DNA from 2 places in the Micromonospora sp. WMMA1949 genome. Region 1 is predicted to be linked to the other one. Evidence: predicted binding sites of a transcription regulator. Region 1 holds the regulator's gene; the other holds the start of a gene.
What was found. Region 1 encodes HrcA, which represses chaperone genes, less so after heat shock. Its sites were predicted from a motif close to GGTTNGCACNCTCNNNNNGAGNGTGCNAACC; they were not measured.

Region 1 (8,328 bases):
GGTGGCGATCCATCACCGGGACTCGGCCGACCTGGCCGAGCGGCTGCGCGCCGAACTGCCCGGCGACGGGCACGTGGTGGTACGCGCCGACCTGGCCGACCCCGACGCGGTACGCGCCATGGTGGACGAGGCGGCCCAGCGGCTCGGCGGCCTCGACGTGCTGGTGAACAACGCGGGCGTGTTCGGGCCGGCCGATCCCCCGCACCCGGTCTTCGAGAGCAGCTACGAGCAGTGGCGGGCGCGGTGGCGGGAGGTGCTGGACACCAACCTGGTCGGCGCCGCGAACGCGGCCTGGTGCGCCGCGCAGCACATGCGCGAACGCGGGGGCCGGATCGTGAACGTGTCGTCCCGGGGCGCGTTCCGGGGCGAGCCGGCCAACCCGGCGTACGGGGCGAGCAAGGCCGGGATGAACGCGATGGCCCAGTCGCTGGCGGTGGCCCTGGCGCCGTACGGCATCGGGGTGGCCTGCGTGGCGCCCGGCTTCGTCGAGACCGACATGACGAACGAGCACCTCAAGAGCGAGCGGGGCGAGGCGGTACGCGCCCAGTCCCCGTTCCACCGGGTGGCCCGGCCGGAGGAGATCGCGGCGGCGGTGCACTGGCTGGCGAGCCCCGAGGCCGAGTGGGCCGCGGGAACAATCATCGACCTGAACGGCGCCTCCTACCTCCGCTCCTGACCCCGCCCCTCCCCCGCGATCTTGCGCTTTCGGCCCTGACGAAGCACCACAAAAAGGGCGCAGCACGGGCCGAAACCGCAAGATCGACGCACGCGGGGAGAGCGCGGGGAGAGCGCGGAGGGCGCGCGGGGAGAGAACGCGGGCGCGGGTTACCAGTGGGTCAGGCGGGTGGCCAGGACTGTCAGGGCTGCCACGCCTGCTGTGGACGTGCGCAGGACCGACGGGCCCAGGCGGACCGTGCGGGCGCCCGCCTCGGCGAAGGTGGCCAGCTCGTGGTCGGCGATGCCGCCCTCCGGGCCGACCACCAGCACGATCTCCCCGGCGGCCGGCAGGTCGACTGTGGTCAGCCGGTCCTGCGCGCCCTCGTGCAGCACGTACGCGCCGGCCGCGCCCGCGATCCGGCGGGCCACCGTCGCGGTGGACTCGTCCGGGGCGCCGGCCACCACCGGCAGCCACGGGCGGCGGGCCTGCTTGGCCGCCTCCCGGGCGGTGGCGACCCACTTCTGCCGGGCCCGTTCGCCCCGCTCGCCGCGCCACTGCGCCACCGAGCGGGACGCCGCCCAGGGCACGATCTCGTCCACCCCGACCTCGGTCATCGCCTGCACGGCGAGTTCACCCCGGTCGCCCTTGGCGATGCCCTGCACCACGACGAGCCGGGGTACCGGCGCGTCCGCGTACCCCCGGCTGGTGACCCGCAGGTCGAGCGTGCCACGGCCGACGGCGGTGACCACCGCGGCGGCGGTGCCGCCCCGGCCGTCGGCGAGCAGCAGCTCCTCGCCGGCGCGCAACCGCTGCACGGTGGCCGCGTGGTGGCCCTCCGGGCCGTCCAGCGTCAGCGTGTCACCGGTGGGCAGCGCCTCGACCAGGAACAGCGGCGCGGACACCTCAGGCGTGCCCGTTGAACGCGTCGCGCATCCGGGAGAAGAAGCCGCCCTGCTTGGTCAGCTCGGCGACCTCCTCGCCGCGGGTCTTGGCGAAGTCGCGCAGCATCCGCTCCTGGTCGGCGTCGAGCTTGGTCGGGGTACGCACGTCCAGGTGCACATAGAGGTCACCCCGGCCGGTGCCGCGCAGGTGCGGTACGCCCCGGGCGCGCAGCCGCAGCGTGCTGCCGGGCTGGGTGCCGGGCTTGACGTCGACAGCTTCCTCGCTGTCCAGCGTCTTGATGGTCAGCCGGGTGCCGAGCGCGGCGGCGGTCATCGGCACGGTCACCCGGCAGTGCAGGTCGTCGCCCTTGCGGGAGTACACGTCATGCGGCCGCTCGTGGATCTCCACGTAGAGGTCACCGGCGGTGCCGCCACCCGGGCCGACCTCGCCCTGCTGGGCCAGGCGGATCCGCATGCCGTCCTCGACCCCGGCGGGGATCTTGACGGTGAGCGAGCGGCGGGTGCGCACCCGGCCGTCACCGGCGCAGGTCGGGCAGGGGTGCGGGATGGTGGTGCCGTAGCCCTGGCAGACGGTGCACGGCCGGGCGGAGACGACCTGACCGAGGAACGTCCGCTGCACCGACTGCACCTCGCCCCGGCCGCCGCACGCCTCGCAGGTGGCCAGGTGGGTGCCGGCGGCGGTGCCGGCGCCGGAGCAGGTGGTGCAGAGCACTGCGGTGTCGACGGTGATCGGCGCCTCGACGCCGAACGCGGTCTCGTTGAGGTCCAGCTCCAGGCGCAGGATCGCGTCCGCGCCGGGGCGGGTACGCGGCCGCGGGCCCCGGCTGCCGCCCGCGGCGCCGCCGAAGAACGCGTCCATGATGTCCTGGAAGCCGACGAACGGACCGGCGCCGCCGGGCCCGCCCGGGCCGCCCATGCCACCGCCGCCCGGGGCGAGCGGGTCGCCGCCCAGGTCGACGATCTGCCGCTTCCGGTCGTCCGAGAGGACCTCGTACGCGGCGTTGATGTCCTTGAACTTCTCCTGGGCCTCCGGGTCCGGATTGACGTCCGGGTGGAACTGCCGCGCCAGCTTGCGGTAGGCGCGCTTGATCTCGTCGTCGGAGGCGTCCCGGCTCACGCCGAGAATGCCGTAGTAGTCCCTGGCCACTGCGTTAGGTGTCCTCATGTTCGTCTCGCGTCGCTCCGGTCGTCGGCCGGAACCGGCCGTCGGCCCTGACTGGTCAGTTCTGGGCCAGCAGTTCGCCCACGTAGCGTGCCACGGCCCTCACCATGGCGATATTGCCGGGGTAGTCCATCCGGGTCGGCCCGAGCACGCCGAGTCCACCGACGATCGTGCTGCCCGGTCCGTAGCCGGTGCTGACCACCGAGGCGGCCCGCAGGTTGTCGAATTCGTTCTCGTCACCGATGAGCACCCGGGTGGTGCTCGGCTCGGTCTCGCCGATCAGCTTGAGCAGCACGACCTCTTCTTCGAGCGCCTCCAGGATGGGACGCAGCGAGCCCTGGAAGTCGAGCAGGCCGCCCCGGGTGAGGTTGGCCTGGCCGGCCAGCGCGAGGCGCTCCTCGTGCCGCTCCACCAGCGTCTCGAGCAGCACGGTGGACAGCGTGGTCATGGCCGGGCGCAGGTGCGGCGCCGACTCGTCGACGAGCGCCTGCACCAGCGGTGGCGTCTCGGCGAGCTGGCTGCCGACGAGCTTCTCGTTCACCAGCCGGCGCAGGTCGGTCACGTCGTCGGCGGGCACCGGGGCGGGCAGCTCGACCAGCCGCTGCTCGACCCGGCCGGTGTCGGCGATCATGACGACCATCAGCCGGGTGGTGGAGATCGGCACCAGCTCCAGGTGGCGCACCTTGGAGCGGGCCAGGCTCGGGTACTGCACCACGGCGACCTGCCGGGTGAGCTGGGCGAGCAGCCGGACCGTACGGTGCACCACGTCGTCCAGGTCGACGGCGCCGACCAGGAAGCGTTCGATCGCCCGGCGCTCGGCCGGGCTGAGCGGCTTGACCCGGGACAGGCGGTCGACGAAGAGGCGGTAGCCGCGGTCGGTGGGCACCCGGCCGGCACTGGTGTGCGGCTGCCGGATGTAGCCCTCCTCCTCCAGCACCGCCATGTCGTTGCGAACGGTGGCCGGCGAGACGCCGAGCTGGTGCCGCTCGACCAGAGCCTTGCTGCCGACCGGCTCCTGCGTGGCGACGTAGTCCTCGACGATCGCGCGCAGCACGGCGAGTTTGCGGTCGTCGAGACCCATTCCCCACCTCCTGACGCACCTCGGCCGGGCCGGCACGCGACATCCGCCGGGCGGCTGGCACTCGACTGTAGCGAGTGCCAGTCTACGTCGGCACCCCCGCCGACGCGATGATCGCCTGACGGACCTGGGGTGCGGCCCGCCACACAACCCGGCCCACCAGGGCCGAACAGCCGGTCATCGTCGGTCTGTGTCGCTCTGGTGCCAGTTGCCCGGTGCCCCTACCGTGGCGACCATGACTGAACCTCCTCGCCCACCCGGGGCAGGGGACTCCGGCCCCCAGCCCGACCCGTCGGCGCCCTACGGCTCGTCGCCGGGCAGCGAACCGCCCACCGCTCCACTGTCCGGGGCCCCGGGCGCCGGCGGCTATCCCCCGCCCGGTGACTATCCGCCTCCGGGCGGCTACCCGCCGCCGGGTGGCCAGCCTCCGCCGGGCGGCTACCCGCCCCCCGGTGGTTACCCCCCGCCGGGCGGAGCGCCCGGCTACGGCGCCGGTTACCCCGCCGGTGGCGGGTACGGCCCGGCCTCGTACGCCAACAACGACGAGAAGACGTGGGCCCTGGTGGCGCACTTCGGTGGCGCCGCGGGTGTCATCGTCGGCGGCGGCCTGCTCGGCTGGGTCGCCCCGCTGATCGCGATGATGACCCGCGGTCAGCAGTCGCCGACGGTCCGCGCCCACGCGGTCGCGGCGTTGAACTTCCAGATCACCTGGACCATCGCCAGCGTGCTCGCCTGGGTGATCACGGTGATCTCCTGCGGGATCCTGTTCTTCGTCCCGATGCTGGTCTGGCTGGTGCCGCTGATCTTCGGGATCATCGGCGGGATCAAGGCCAACGAGGGTGTGCTCTACCGCTACCCGATGACCTACAACTTCATCAAGTGACACCGCCGGCCGGCCGAGGGGGCGGCCGGCCGGTGCCGGTCACGGCAGCAGGTCGCGTACCACCGCGTCGGCCAGCAGCCGGCCGCGCAGCGTCAGCACCACGAGCCCTCGCGCGTACGCCCCGGCGTCGAGCAGCCCGGCGTCCCGGGCCCGCTCGGCGCCCGCCCGGCCGGGCTCGTCCAGCACGTCCAGCGGCAGCCCGGAGGCGAGCCGCACCCGCAGCATCACGTCCTCCATGTGCTGCTCGTCCGGAGTGAGCCGCTCCCGGGCCAGCGCGGGCGAGGCGCCCTCGGCCAGCCGTGCCGCGTACGCGCTCGGGTGCTTGACGTTCCACCAGCGCACGCCGCCGACGTGGCTGTGCGCCCCCGGGCCCAGGCCCCACCAGTCGGCGCCGGTCCAGTAGAGCAGGTTGTGCCGGCACGCCGCCGCCGACGAGCGGGCCCAGTTCGACACCTCGTACCAGGAGAATCCGGCCTCGCCGAGCGCGGCCTCCGCGGCCAGGTAGCGGTCCGCCGCCACGTCGTCGGAGGGGTACGGCAGCTCGCCGCGCCGCATCCGCGCGGCCAGCCGGGTGCCGTCCTCCACGATCAGGGCGTACGCGCTGACGTGGTCGACCCCGGCGTCGACCACCTGGGCCAGCGAGGCGGCGAAGTCGTCGGCGGTCTCGCCCGGCGTGCCGTAGATCAGGTCCAGGTTCACGTGCTCGAATCCCGCGTCGCGCGCCTCCAGCGCGGCGGCGGTGGCCCGGCCCGCGCTGTGCCGCCGGTCCAGCACCGCCAGCACCCCCGGCGCGGCGGACTGCATGCCGAGCGAGATCCGGGTGTACCCGGCGGCCCGCAGCGTCTTGAGCGACTCCGGGCTCACCGACTCGGGATTGGCCTCGGTGGTCACCTCGGCGTCGGCGGCCAGCCCCCAGACGCGGTCGATGCCGTCGAGGATCCGGGCCAGGTCGTCGGCGGGCAGCAGGGTGGGCGTGCCGCCGCCGACGAAGACGGTGTCGACCCGGGGCGGCGGCGAGTCGCCCAGCACCCGCGCGGCCAGCGCCAGCTCGGCCAGCACCGAGTCGGCGTACGTCTCCCGGCTCGCCCCGCCGCCCAGCTCGGCGGCGGTGTACGTGTTGAAGTCGCAGTAACCGCACCGGCTGGCACAGAACGGCACGTGGACGTACACGCCGAAACCGCGCGCGCCGACGTCGCGGCGGGCGGTGGCGGGCAGCGATCCGTCGCGCGGGACGGGTTCGCCTTCTGGAAGGACGCCGGGCATGGCCACTAGTGTGCCCGGCATGACCTCTCCGGACGCTCTCGTGCGAGTCGCCACGGCCCGTGGGGTGACCACCCTCACCCTGGACAGCCCGCACAATCGCAACGCGCTCTCCACGCCCCTGATGACCCAGCTGCTGGCCGGGCTGGCCGACGCGGTGGCCGACGACGCGGTACGCGCGATCGTGCTCGACCACACCGGCCCGGTCTTCTGCTCCGGCGCCGACCTGAAGGAAACCGCCGCCGCGTACGCCAGCGGCACCGTGCCCGCCGGGATGCTCGGCGACGTGCTCGTCGCGGTGCGGGAGTGCCCGAAGCCGGTGGTGGCGAAGGTCGCCGGGCCGGCCCGGGCCGGTGGGCTGGGCCTGATCGCCGCCGCCGACCTGGCGGTCTGCGCGCAGGAGGCGACGTTCGCGTTCACCGAGGTGCGGATCGGGGTGATCCCGGCGGTGATCTCGGCGACCGTGCTGCCCCGGCTGGGCCAGCGGGCCGCCGCCGAGCTGTACCTGACCGGCGACACGTTCGACGGCCGCCGCGCCGCCGAGATCGGCCTGGTCACCGCCGCGGTGCCGGCCGACGAGCTGGACGCCGCCGTCGGGCGCTACTGCGACTCGCTGGTCAAGGGCGCGCCGGGGGCGCTGGCCGGGGCGAAGGAACTGCTGCGCCGGCCGGCCGGGGCCGATCTGCGGGCCGAGATCGCCGAGTTGGCCGCGCTGTCGACCGGGTACTTCCTCTCCGACGAAGGGCGCGAGGGCGTGATGGCGTTCCGGGAGAAGCGTCCCGCCGCCTGGGTGCCCGCCGGGGACTGAGGTGCGCGGCGGGCCCCCCGGGAGCCATTGCGGCCGTGGTGGGGCCCGCCGGTCGGCCGAGACACGCCGGTGCGGGTGGGACGTACGCTTGTCGGACTGTCGGGACTGGGGGTGCGGGTGCGGACGCGAGCGGCGATCGTGGCATCTGGGGTGGCGGTGTGCGTGCTGGCACTGCTCGCGGTCTACGTCGTGACCAAGCAGTTCGGTGAGCACCTGCGGCTCCCCCTGTCCAGCCGGACGTGCACGGTGAAGGCCGACGGCGAGGTGGTGCTCGGTGCCGACCAGATGGCGAACGCGGCCACCATCGCGGCCATCGGGATGCAGCGCCGGATGCCCGAGCGGGCGGTGGTGGTGGCGCTGGCGACCGCGTACCAGGAGTCGCACCTGCGCAACATCGCCCACGGCGACCGCGACTCGCTCGGCCTGTTCCAGCAGCGCCCGAGCCAGGGCTGGGGCACCCCGGAGCAGGTCCAGGACCCGCGGTACGCGGCGAACAAGTTCTACGCCGCGCTGAAGAAGGTCAAGGGCTGGGAGCGGATGCGGGTCACCGACGCCGCCCAGCGGGTGCAGCGGTCGGCGTTCCCCGAGGCGTACGAGAAGTGGGCGGACGAGTCGGAGGTCCTGACCCGGGCGCTGCTCGGCCACGCGACCGGCGCGGTGGCCTGCACCGTCTCCTCGCCGCCGACGATGCGCGGCCCGGCCGCGGCCAGCGCCGTGCTGGAGAGCCTGTCCCTGGACTGGGGGCTTCCCCGGCTGGCCACCGCGACCGACCTGACCGAGCTCACCGTGCCGGCCGGCGGCGACCGCAACGGCTGGCGGTACGCGCACTGGCTGGTCTCGCACGCCGACGACCACGGCGTGAAGAAGGTCCGCTTCGGCAACCTGGAGTGGACCGCCGAGCAGGGCTCCTGGGCCCGGGTGAAGGGCGACCCGGCCACCGAGGTACGGGCCGAGGTGTTCGCCGCGGCCTGACGGCCCGCCGGGTCAGCCCTTCACCGCTCCCGCCACCAGGCCGGAGACCATCCGGCGCTGCACCAGCAGGAAGAAGACGATCACCGGCAGGGTGAACAGCGTGGACGCCGCCATCACCGAACCCCAGGCGGTGTCGTCCCGGCCGAAGAAGAACGTCATCGCCACCGGCAGCGTGTACTTCTGCTGGTCGTTGATGAAGGTCAGCGCGAAGATCAGCTCGTTCCACGCGGTGATGAACGAGAAGATGCTGGTGGCGACCAGGCCGGGCGCGACGAGCGGGAACAGCACCTTGCGGAACGTCTGGGCCCGGCTGGCGCCGTCGATGGCGGCGGCCTCCTCCAGTTCCTTGGGCACCGCGGCGACGAAGCCGCGCAGCATCCAGACCGCGAACGGCAGCGAGAAACCGAGGTACGTGAGGATCAGGCTGGGCAGCGTGTTGTAGAGGCCGAGCCGCTGGATCATCAGGAACAGCGGGATGACCAGCGCCTCCAGCGGGATCATCTGCACCACCAGCAGCATGATCAGGAACGTGGTGCGCAGCTTGAACCGGAACCGGGCCACGGCGGTCGCGGCGAGCAGCGCGACCAGCCCGCTCAGCAGCACCG
Region 2 (8,328 bases), 620 kb from region 1:
TCGGCGAGCACCACGTCCACCGGACGCTCGGCGAGCCGCAACATCACCTCCGGGTCGGAGACGGCCGTCCGGACGACGCCGGACAGCCCGAGCCGCGCCGCCGCGGAGGTCAGATGCTGGGCCGCCAATGGTGTCCGAACGCACACAAGAACACTACGCACAGTGGTCTCCTCTCCGACTCAGAGCAGACCATGCGGAGGTGGGGTCGGGAGGGGGTTCCGGGCAATCATCCGAACTTTTCCGACAGATGGGGCATATGCCGCCGAGTGTCCGAGGTTTTCGATCACAGATGTGTGAGGCGCGGACCGCTCGGGTACCGAGGGGTTCATCCGGAACCGGCATCCCGCGCGGACCGCCGCCCGGTAGCTGGCAACGAACATTCTCCGCGGTGCCGCGCGGGAGGAGGGGTGCTGATGTCGAACGTACGTAGGCTGCCTGGACCGATCGACGAGCTCTGGGACTGGCAGCGGCTCGGAGCCTGCCGTGGCCGCGACAGCGCGCAGTTCTTCCACCCCGACGGCGAGCGCGGCTCCTCCCGGATGCGCCGCGAGACGAGCGCCAAGTCGGTCTGCCGCGCCTGCCCGGTACGCGCCGAGTGCGCCGCCCACGCGCTCTCCGTGCGCGAGCCGTACGGCGTCTGGGGCGGGTTCAGCGAGTCCGAGCGGCTGCGGCTGCTCGCACTCGGCTGGGAGGACCTGGCCGACCGCCGGCAGACCCGGGTGGACATTGCCCGGCTGGAGGCCCGCCTCGGCCGGCCGCACAACACCGCCGTGCCGGACCAGCGCAAGGTCGCCTGACCCGGTTCACGATCCTCGACGCCGCGCCCCGGACCCCGGGGCGCGGCGTCGTGTCGTGGCCCCGGGGGCATCCGCCGGCCATCCGTTTCGAATACCAGGATCAGCGTTCCAGTCGCTAGGACACCCATAGATCTTGGAAGCTTTACGCCCCTATAGGGGCCGTTTCCTACCAAGATCTCTTGCGGAGGCGCCGAGGAGCGGGGACACGGCCCGACTCAGGAGGGTGCGGTCTGCGGGTCAGGCGACTGTGACCCTGACCGTGTGCCATCCCGTTGCGCCGTCGGGGGCGACCGGGGCGCGCTGTTCCGTCTGCGTCTCGCCCGTGGTGTCGGTCGCCCGCACCTGGAGCGTGTGCTCGCCCGGCGTCGCGTCCCACCGCCAGGACCACTGCACCCAGGTGTCCGCCGACACCGCCGGGGCGAGCGTCGCCTCCTGCCAGGGGCCGCCGTCGACGCGTACCTCGACACGGCTGATGCCGCGATGCTGCGCCCACGCCACACCGGCCACCGTCACCGGCCCGGCCGACGGGCGGCTGCGGGGCCGGGGCGTGTCGATCCGGGACTGCGTCTTGATCGGGCCCTGCGCGGACCAGCCGCGCGGCACCCAGTACGCGTCGAAGTCGGCGAAGCTGGTCAGCTCCAACTCGGTGAGCCACTTGCAGGCCGACACGTACCCGTAGAGGCCGGGCACCACCATCCGCACCGGGAAGCCGTGCTGGATCGGCAGCGGCTCGCCGTTCATGCCGACCGCGAGCAGCGCGTCCCGCCCGTCGCGCAGCACCGATGTCGGCGTGCCGCAGGTCCAGCCGTCGACCGCGCGGCCGACCACCTGGTCCGCGCCGTCGAGCGGGTCGGCCTCGTCGAGCAGTTCCTTGATCGGTACGCCGAGCCAGCGCGCGTTGCCGATCAGGTCGCCGCCCACCTCGTTGGAGACGCAGGCGAGCGTCACGTACCGCTCGACCATCGGGCGGGCCAGCAGGTCGTCGAAGCTCAGCTCGATCGGGTTACGCACCCGCCCGTGGATCCGCAGCCGCCACGTCACCGGGTCCACCTGCGGCACCACAAGCGCCGTGTCGATCCGGTAGAACTCCCGGTTCGGCGTCACGTACGGCGCGAGCCGGGGCAGCGACAGGTCCGCTCCGGCCGGCACCTGCGGGGCGGGCGCGGCCGGGGCGGGCAGCGTCACCGCCTCCCGGGCCGCCGACACGCCACGCCTTCCGGCCAGCCAGTGCCCGCCCAGCCCGGCCACCGCCGCCGTTCCGGCCAGCAGCCCGGCGCCACGCAGGAACCGCCGACGCGACTCCGCGTCGTCGTCGTGCCGGACCGGCTCCCACCCGCCCGGCGCGTCTCCTTCGCGGGCCAGCGCGGCAACCGCCGGAGGCGGCGCGGACGACGGAGGCGGCGCGGACGACGGAGGCGGCGCGGACGACGGCTCGCCGTCCGCCGGGTCCGCCCCGGCGTGCTTCGCCGGATCGGCCCCGGCCGGGTCGCGTCGCACGGCGTCGGTCCGGTCGCGCCCGGCCCGCCCCCGGGCCGGGTCGTCGCTCAGCGGACCGGCCACGAACGCCCACAGCGTCAGCGCGCCCAGTGCGCCCCCGACCAGCGAGGGCAGCGCGTCGAACGCGTCAGAGCCGGCCCGGGTCAGCGCGGCGGCGACGCCGAGCACCGTGAACGCGGCGACGCCGGTCAGGCCGATCGCCAGGCGCCGGACCGCCGCCAGGCCGAGCAGCGCCCCGAAGGCGACCAGCAGCAGCGCCGTACCGACCAGCAGGGCGATCTTGTCGTACGTGCCGAAGACGTCGATGGCGAACTGCTTGAGCGGCTCGGGCACCAGGTCCACGACGAGTCCACCGACGGCGACGAGCGGAGCGGACCGGGGACCGGTCAGGACCGCCACGGGTTCGGCGGTGCCGAGTGCCACCACGGCGGCGACGACACCGGCCGGCGCCGCGCGGCGGCGGGAAAGGGTGCTCACGGCATCCAGTCTGGTCGCCCCGCGGGGCCGGCTGCCAATCTCGTCAGCGATCCGTAAGGACATACGCGTCAGGGCACACCACCGGGTCGGCGGTGTGCCCTGACGTCGGGCGTACTCCTCGGGTCAGAAGCCCGGGCCGTGCTGGTGGCCGTGGCCGTGCGAGTGGCCGTGCCCACCGGCGGCCGGCTCCGGCTCGGCCGGCTTCTCCACCACGAGGCTCTCGGTGGTGAGCAGCAGGCCGGCGATCGACGCGGCGTTGCTGACCGCGTTGCGGGTCACCTTCACCGGGTCGATGATGCCGGACTTGGCCAGGTCGACGTACTCGCCGGTGGCGGCGTCGAGGCCGTGGCCCCAGTCCTGGCCGACGACCTTCTGCACCACCACGTAGCCGTCGTGGCCGGCGTTCTGGGCGATCCAGCGCAGCGGCTCGACGAGCGCCTTGCGCACGATCGAGACACCGACCTTCTCGTCACCGGTGAAGCCCAGGTCGTCGTCGAGCGCCGGCAGGATCTGGGCCAGGGCAGCGCCGCCGCCCGGGACCGTACCCTCCTCGACCGCGGCCTTGGTCGCGGCGATGGCGTCCTCGATGCGGTGCTTGCGCTCCTTCATCTCGACCTCGGTGGCCGCGCCGACCTTGATCACGGCGATGCCGCCGGAAAGCTTCGCCAGCCGCTCGGCCAGCTTCTCCCGGTCCCAGTCGGAGTCGGAGGCCTCGATCTCCTTGCGGATCTGCGCGACCCGGTCGGCGACCTCGGCGGCCTGCCCGCCACCGTCGACGACGGTGGTGTTCTCCTTGTCGACCACGACGCGGCGGGCGGTGCCGAGCACCTCCAGGCCGACCTGGTCGAGCTTGTAGCCCAGCTCCGGGGCGACCAGCTCGGCACCGGTCAGGATCGCCATGTCCTGGAGCATCGCCTTGCGGCGGTCGCCGAAGCCGGGGGCCTTGACCGCGCAGACCTTGACGGTCTTGCGCAGCGCGTTGACCACGAGCGTGGACAGGGCCTGACCCTCGACGTCCTCGGCGACGATGAGCAGCGGCTTGTTGTTCTGGAGAACCTTCTCCAGCAGCGGCAGCAGCTCCTCGATCGCCGAGATCTTCTGGGTGGTGATCAGGATGTACGGGTCCTCCAGGACCGCCTCCTGCGCCTCCAGGTCGGTGACGAAGTTCGGCGAGATGAAGCCCTTGTCGAACTGGAGACCCTCGGTCACCTCCAGCTCGGTGACGAGCGCGGAGCCCTCCTCGACGGTGATGACGCCGTCGCGGCCGACCTTCTCCATCGCCTCGGCGATCAGCTCGCCGATGGCGGCGTCCTGCGCGGAGACGGTCGCGACGTGCGCGATCGACTCCTTGCCGGCGACCTCGACGGCCTTGCCGAGCAGCGCCTCGGAGACCTTGGCGGCCGCCGCGTCGATGCCCCGCTTCAGGCCGGTCGGGTTGGTGCCGGCGGCCACGTTGCGCAGGCCCTCGCGGACCATCGCCTGGGCCAGCACGGTGGCGGTGGTGGTCCCGTCGCCGGCGACGTCGTTGGTCTTGGTCGCCACCTCCTTGACCAGCTGCGCGCCGAGGTTCTCGTACGGGTTGGTGAGCTCGATCTCCTTGGCGATGGTCACGCCGTCGTTGGTGATCGTGGGCGCACCGAACTTCTTGTCCAGGACGACGTTGCGCCCGCGCGGGCCGAGGGTGACCTTCACCGCGTCCGCGAGGGCGTTGACACCGTGCTCGAGCAGGTGCCGGGCGTCGTCCGAGAAGCTGAGGATCTTCGCCATCAGTATCCCTTCGAAGCGACGTTGCCCCGGCCCGGCGAGCCGGACCGGGGCAACGACACTGATCGGTTGCTTACTTCTCGATGACCGCGAGGACGTCGCGGGCGGAGAGCACCAGGTACTCCTCGCCGGCGTACTTGACCTCGGTGCCGCCGTACTTCGAGTAGAGGACGGTGTCGCCGACCTTCACGTCGATCGGCACGCGGTTGCCCTTGTCGTCGATCCGGCCCGGGCCGACAGCGAGGACGGTGCCCTCCTGCGGCTTCTCCTTGGCGGTGTCGGGGATCACGATGCCCGAGGCGGTGGTGGTCTCGGCCTCGTTCGCCTGGACCACGATGCGGTCCTCGAGCGGCTTGATCGCAACCTTGGTCGCGGTAGTCACGGGCATACCCTCCCGGGTACTTGGTGTCGTTGCCGGCCGGCACGCCGACCAGCGTCAATCTGCCACATGCCACCGGGCGGGGCCGTCGTCGCGGGTGCCGGTCCGCCTGGCGCTCAACCCCCGGGCACGAGGCTCGGGCGTTGGCACCCTCAGGGTGAGAGTGCTAATCGCAGGTTATTCCTCGGCTAGCACTCCGTCAAGGAGAGTGCCAACGCGTCGCCCTCCGTGTCGCGCCGGAACCGGGCCGGGAGAATGAGCGCGTGGATCTCGACCAGCTCGCCGTGCTGCGTACCCCCGAGGGGTCGGCGGCGCTCGCCGCGGCCGAGCGGGTGGCCGGCGGCGACCCGCTGGCGGCGGCGGCCGCGCTGCGCTCGGCCGGCATCCCCGGCGGGCTCGCGGCGGCGGCACTCACCCAGGCGGAGCTGCGCCGCCGGGCGGCCGGCAAGTTCGGCGCGGCGGCGGCCGGGATGTTCCTCACCCGGGCCGGGCTGGAGCAGGCCACCCGCCGCGCGGTCGCCGACCGGCGCGCGGCACGGCTGCGCGCCGCGGGCGTGACCACGCTGGCCGACCTGGGGTGCGGCCTGGGGGCCGACGCGCTCGCCGCGGCCCGCGCCGGCATCCGGGTGTACGCGGTGGAGGCCGACCCGCTGACCGCCGCGATGGCTGCCGTGAACGCCGAGGCGGCCGGGCTCGCCGACCTGGTGACGGTCTCCTGCGGTGACGCCACGGAGTTCGACGTGAGCCCTGTCGAGGCGGTGTTCTGCGATCCGGCGCGGCGGCGGGCCGGCACCGGGCGGCGCGTCTTCGACCCGAACGCCTACTCCCCGCCGTGGGACTTCGTCACCGGCCTGGCCGCGCGGGTGCCGCGGACGGTGGTGAAGGTGGCGCCCGGGCTCGACCACGCGCTGATCCCGCCCGGCGCCGAGGCGGAGTGGGTGAGCGTGGACGGCGACCTGGTCGAGGCGGCGCTCTGGTGCGGCGAGCTGGCCGAGGTCCCCCGCCGCGCCACAGTGCTGCGCGAGAAGGAAGGGCCCCTTCTTAACGCCTCCGGTAGTAAAAGGGTCCCTTCCTATCACCTCACCGGCACCGGCGCGGCCGAGGCGCCGGTGGGACCGGTCCGGCGGTTCCTCTACGACCCGGACCCGGCGGTGGTACGCGCCCACCTGGTCGCCGAGCTGGCCGCCGACCTCGGCGCCACGCTCGCCGACCCGTCGATCGCCTACCTGTACGCCGACCAGGCCCGGCCCACCCCGTTCGCCCGCTGCCTGGAGATCACCGACGTGCTGCCGTTCTCGCTGAAGCGGCTGCGCGCCCTGCTGCGGCAACGGCGGGTCGGCCGGGTGGAGATCCGCAAGCGCGGGTCGGCGCTGGAGCCGGAGAAGCTGCGTCGCGACCTGAGGCTGTCCGGCGACGAGGCGGCGAGTCTGGCGCTGACCCGGGTCGCGGGCGACCCGACGGTGCTCGTCTGCCGGCCGGTTCCGCCCGGCGGCTGACCCCGGCGCGCGGTTTCGGCTCGCGGCCTGCCGCCGGCCGGGCTAGCTTGACGCCCATGGCGGGCCCTGGCACTCCGGCGATCGCGTTGCTGAGCAAGCGGAAGATCGCCCACAGCACCCACACCTACGACGTGTCGCCGGACGCGCCGAACTACGGCGCGCTCGTCGCGACCGCGCTCGGGGTGACACCGGAGCGCGTCTTCAAGTCGCTCGTCACCGAGGTCGACGGCGGGCTGACGGTGGCGGTGGTGCCGGTGACCGGCGAGCTGGACCTGAAGGCGCTCGCCGCCGCAGCCGGCGGCAAGCGGGCCACGATGGCGGACCGGACGACCGCCGAGCGGGCGACCGGATACGTCCGCGGCGGCATCAGCCCGCTCGGGCAGCGCAGGCGCCTACCGACTGTCATCGACGCCTCCGCGCTGGCGCACTCGACGGTGTACGTCTCGGCGGGCCGCCGGGGGTTGCAGGTGGCGATTGACCCGCTTGATCTAATTGCGCTTTGTGCAGCGCGCACAATCTCAATAACTCACAACAAGAGCAAGCCCGCCCCGCAATAAGGCAGGGGGAGCGGACTCATACCGCCCCCCCTACTGCAGAATTACCCCGTCAGCTTGTCGCAAACAGTAAGCAATGCAAAACCTGAGTCAGACGGAACATACAGGGCGCCGCACTTATCCACAGAGTTATTTCTAGTGGACGTGCCCGTGGCAGTTACGCACGCATCCGCCGAACTGCTGCCAGAGGTAGTCTTCTCAGTTTTCGTGCCGATCACAGTACCATTCTTTCGGATGGTCACTCTGGCACTAATCGAAGTTCCCGCCTCGTTGAGATTGCATCCCGTGGAAGTGTAGGCGGTCAGCGTACCGGACGAATTGACCAGATAGCCAATACAGAGCTGGAAACCTCCTCCAGAGGTGCACTTGCTCACTGCCGCCTGCGCTGGCTGCGCACCGAAGGCGCCCGCCCCCAACGCGAGCAGTGCCACCGCACCGAACCTGGCGGCCGTTTTTCTCATAGACAACGAATTCTCCCCGCTACTAGAAAGTAAAGTCAGCTTAGAAAGCGACAGCCTTCATTGCAAGACTTTGAAGGCGATCACGCTAGGTAGATCAAAGGCCAAGCCTGTATTTCACCTGCTCAAACCATCCTCAACCCATAGGAGATGCGGAATATTTGTGGAACCTTTCCCTACGAATCGGGCGATCCGGACGCAAGGGCTTCACTCTCCGCACGCACTCACCCTCCACCCCAGGCGCAGGGCAACATGCTGCAGCAGAGTCGACCCGACGCTCAGCCCACCCTCTGTCACTTTGTCCAGTTACGCGAACGTTGCTGAATTGTTACCGCCGCCAACAAACTTCTGACCTCGGCAGTCTTGCGGCACATGGGAGGCGGGGGATACGTTGCCGGACACAACAAACCAGCACCACTCCCCCACCTCCGAAAGGACCCTGCACATGCGCAAGGGCTTCCTCACCTTCGCGGCCGTCGGTCTTCTCGCGACCGGCAGCATGGCCGCCTGTGGTGACAACGGCGGTTCTTCCGACGAGGCCGGCGGCTCCAACGCCAAGAAGCCGAAGATCGGCGTGATCCTGCCGGACAGCAAGTCCTCCGCCCGCTGGGAGGGCGCGGACCGCAAGTACCTGGAGGCGGCGTTCAAGGCCGCCGGCGTCGACTACACGATCCAGAACGCCCAGGGCGACAAGTCCGCCTTCTCCACCATCGCTGACGGCATGCTGACCAGCGGCGTCACCGCCCTCATGATCGTCAACCTGGACTCGGGCACCGGCAAGGCCGTGCTGGAGAAGGCCAAGTCGCAGGGCGTCGCAACCATCGACTACGACCGGCTGACCCTGGGCGGCTCCGCCCAGTACTACGTCAGCTTCGACAACGAGGCGGTCGGCAAGCTCCAGGGCGA

Region 2: the regulator HrcA is predicted to act here: its motif matches at 5,056-5,086, upstream of groES (co-chaperone GroES).

The regions. Positions count from the first base shown of each region.
Region 1 covers NZ_JAPZBG010000001.1:4,056,150-4,064,477, reverse strand. The annotation lists gene O7607_RS19230 (SDR family NAD(P)-dependent oxidoreductase) at 1-676, shown strand, start outside; gene O7607_RS19225 (16S rRNA (uracil(1498)-N(3))-methyltransferase) at 826-1,560, opposite strand; gene dnaJ (molecular chaperone DnaJ) at 1,562-2,707, opposite strand; gene hrcA (heat-inducible transcriptional repressor HrcA) at 2,781-3,803, opposite strand; gene O7607_RS19210 (DUF4870 domain-containing protein) at 4,036-4,683, shown strand; gene hemW (radical SAM family heme chaperone HemW) at 4,723-5,946, opposite strand; gene O7607_RS19200 (enoyl-CoA hydratase-related protein) at 5,966-6,751, shown strand; gene O7607_RS19195 (hypothetical protein) at 6,863-7,723, shown strand; gene O7607_RS19190 (carbohydrate ABC transporter permease) at 7,736-8,328, opposite strand, start outside.
Region 2 covers NZ_JAPZBG010000001.1:3,438,532-3,446,859, reverse strand. The annotation lists gene O7607_RS16375 (response regulator transcription factor) at 1-161, opposite strand, end outside; gene O7607_RS16370 (WhiB family transcriptional regulator) at 414-797, shown strand; gene O7607_RS16365 (sulfite oxidase) at 1,035-2,771, opposite strand; gene groL (chaperonin GroEL) at 2,895-4,538, opposite strand; gene groES (co-chaperone GroES) at 4,609-4,923, opposite strand; gene O7607_RS16350 (THUMP-like domain-containing protein) at 5,178-6,410, shown strand; gene ybaK (Cys-tRNA(Pro) deacylase) at 6,467-6,967, shown strand; gene O7607_RS16340 (sugar ABC transporter substrate-binding protein) at 7,868-8,328, shown strand, end outside.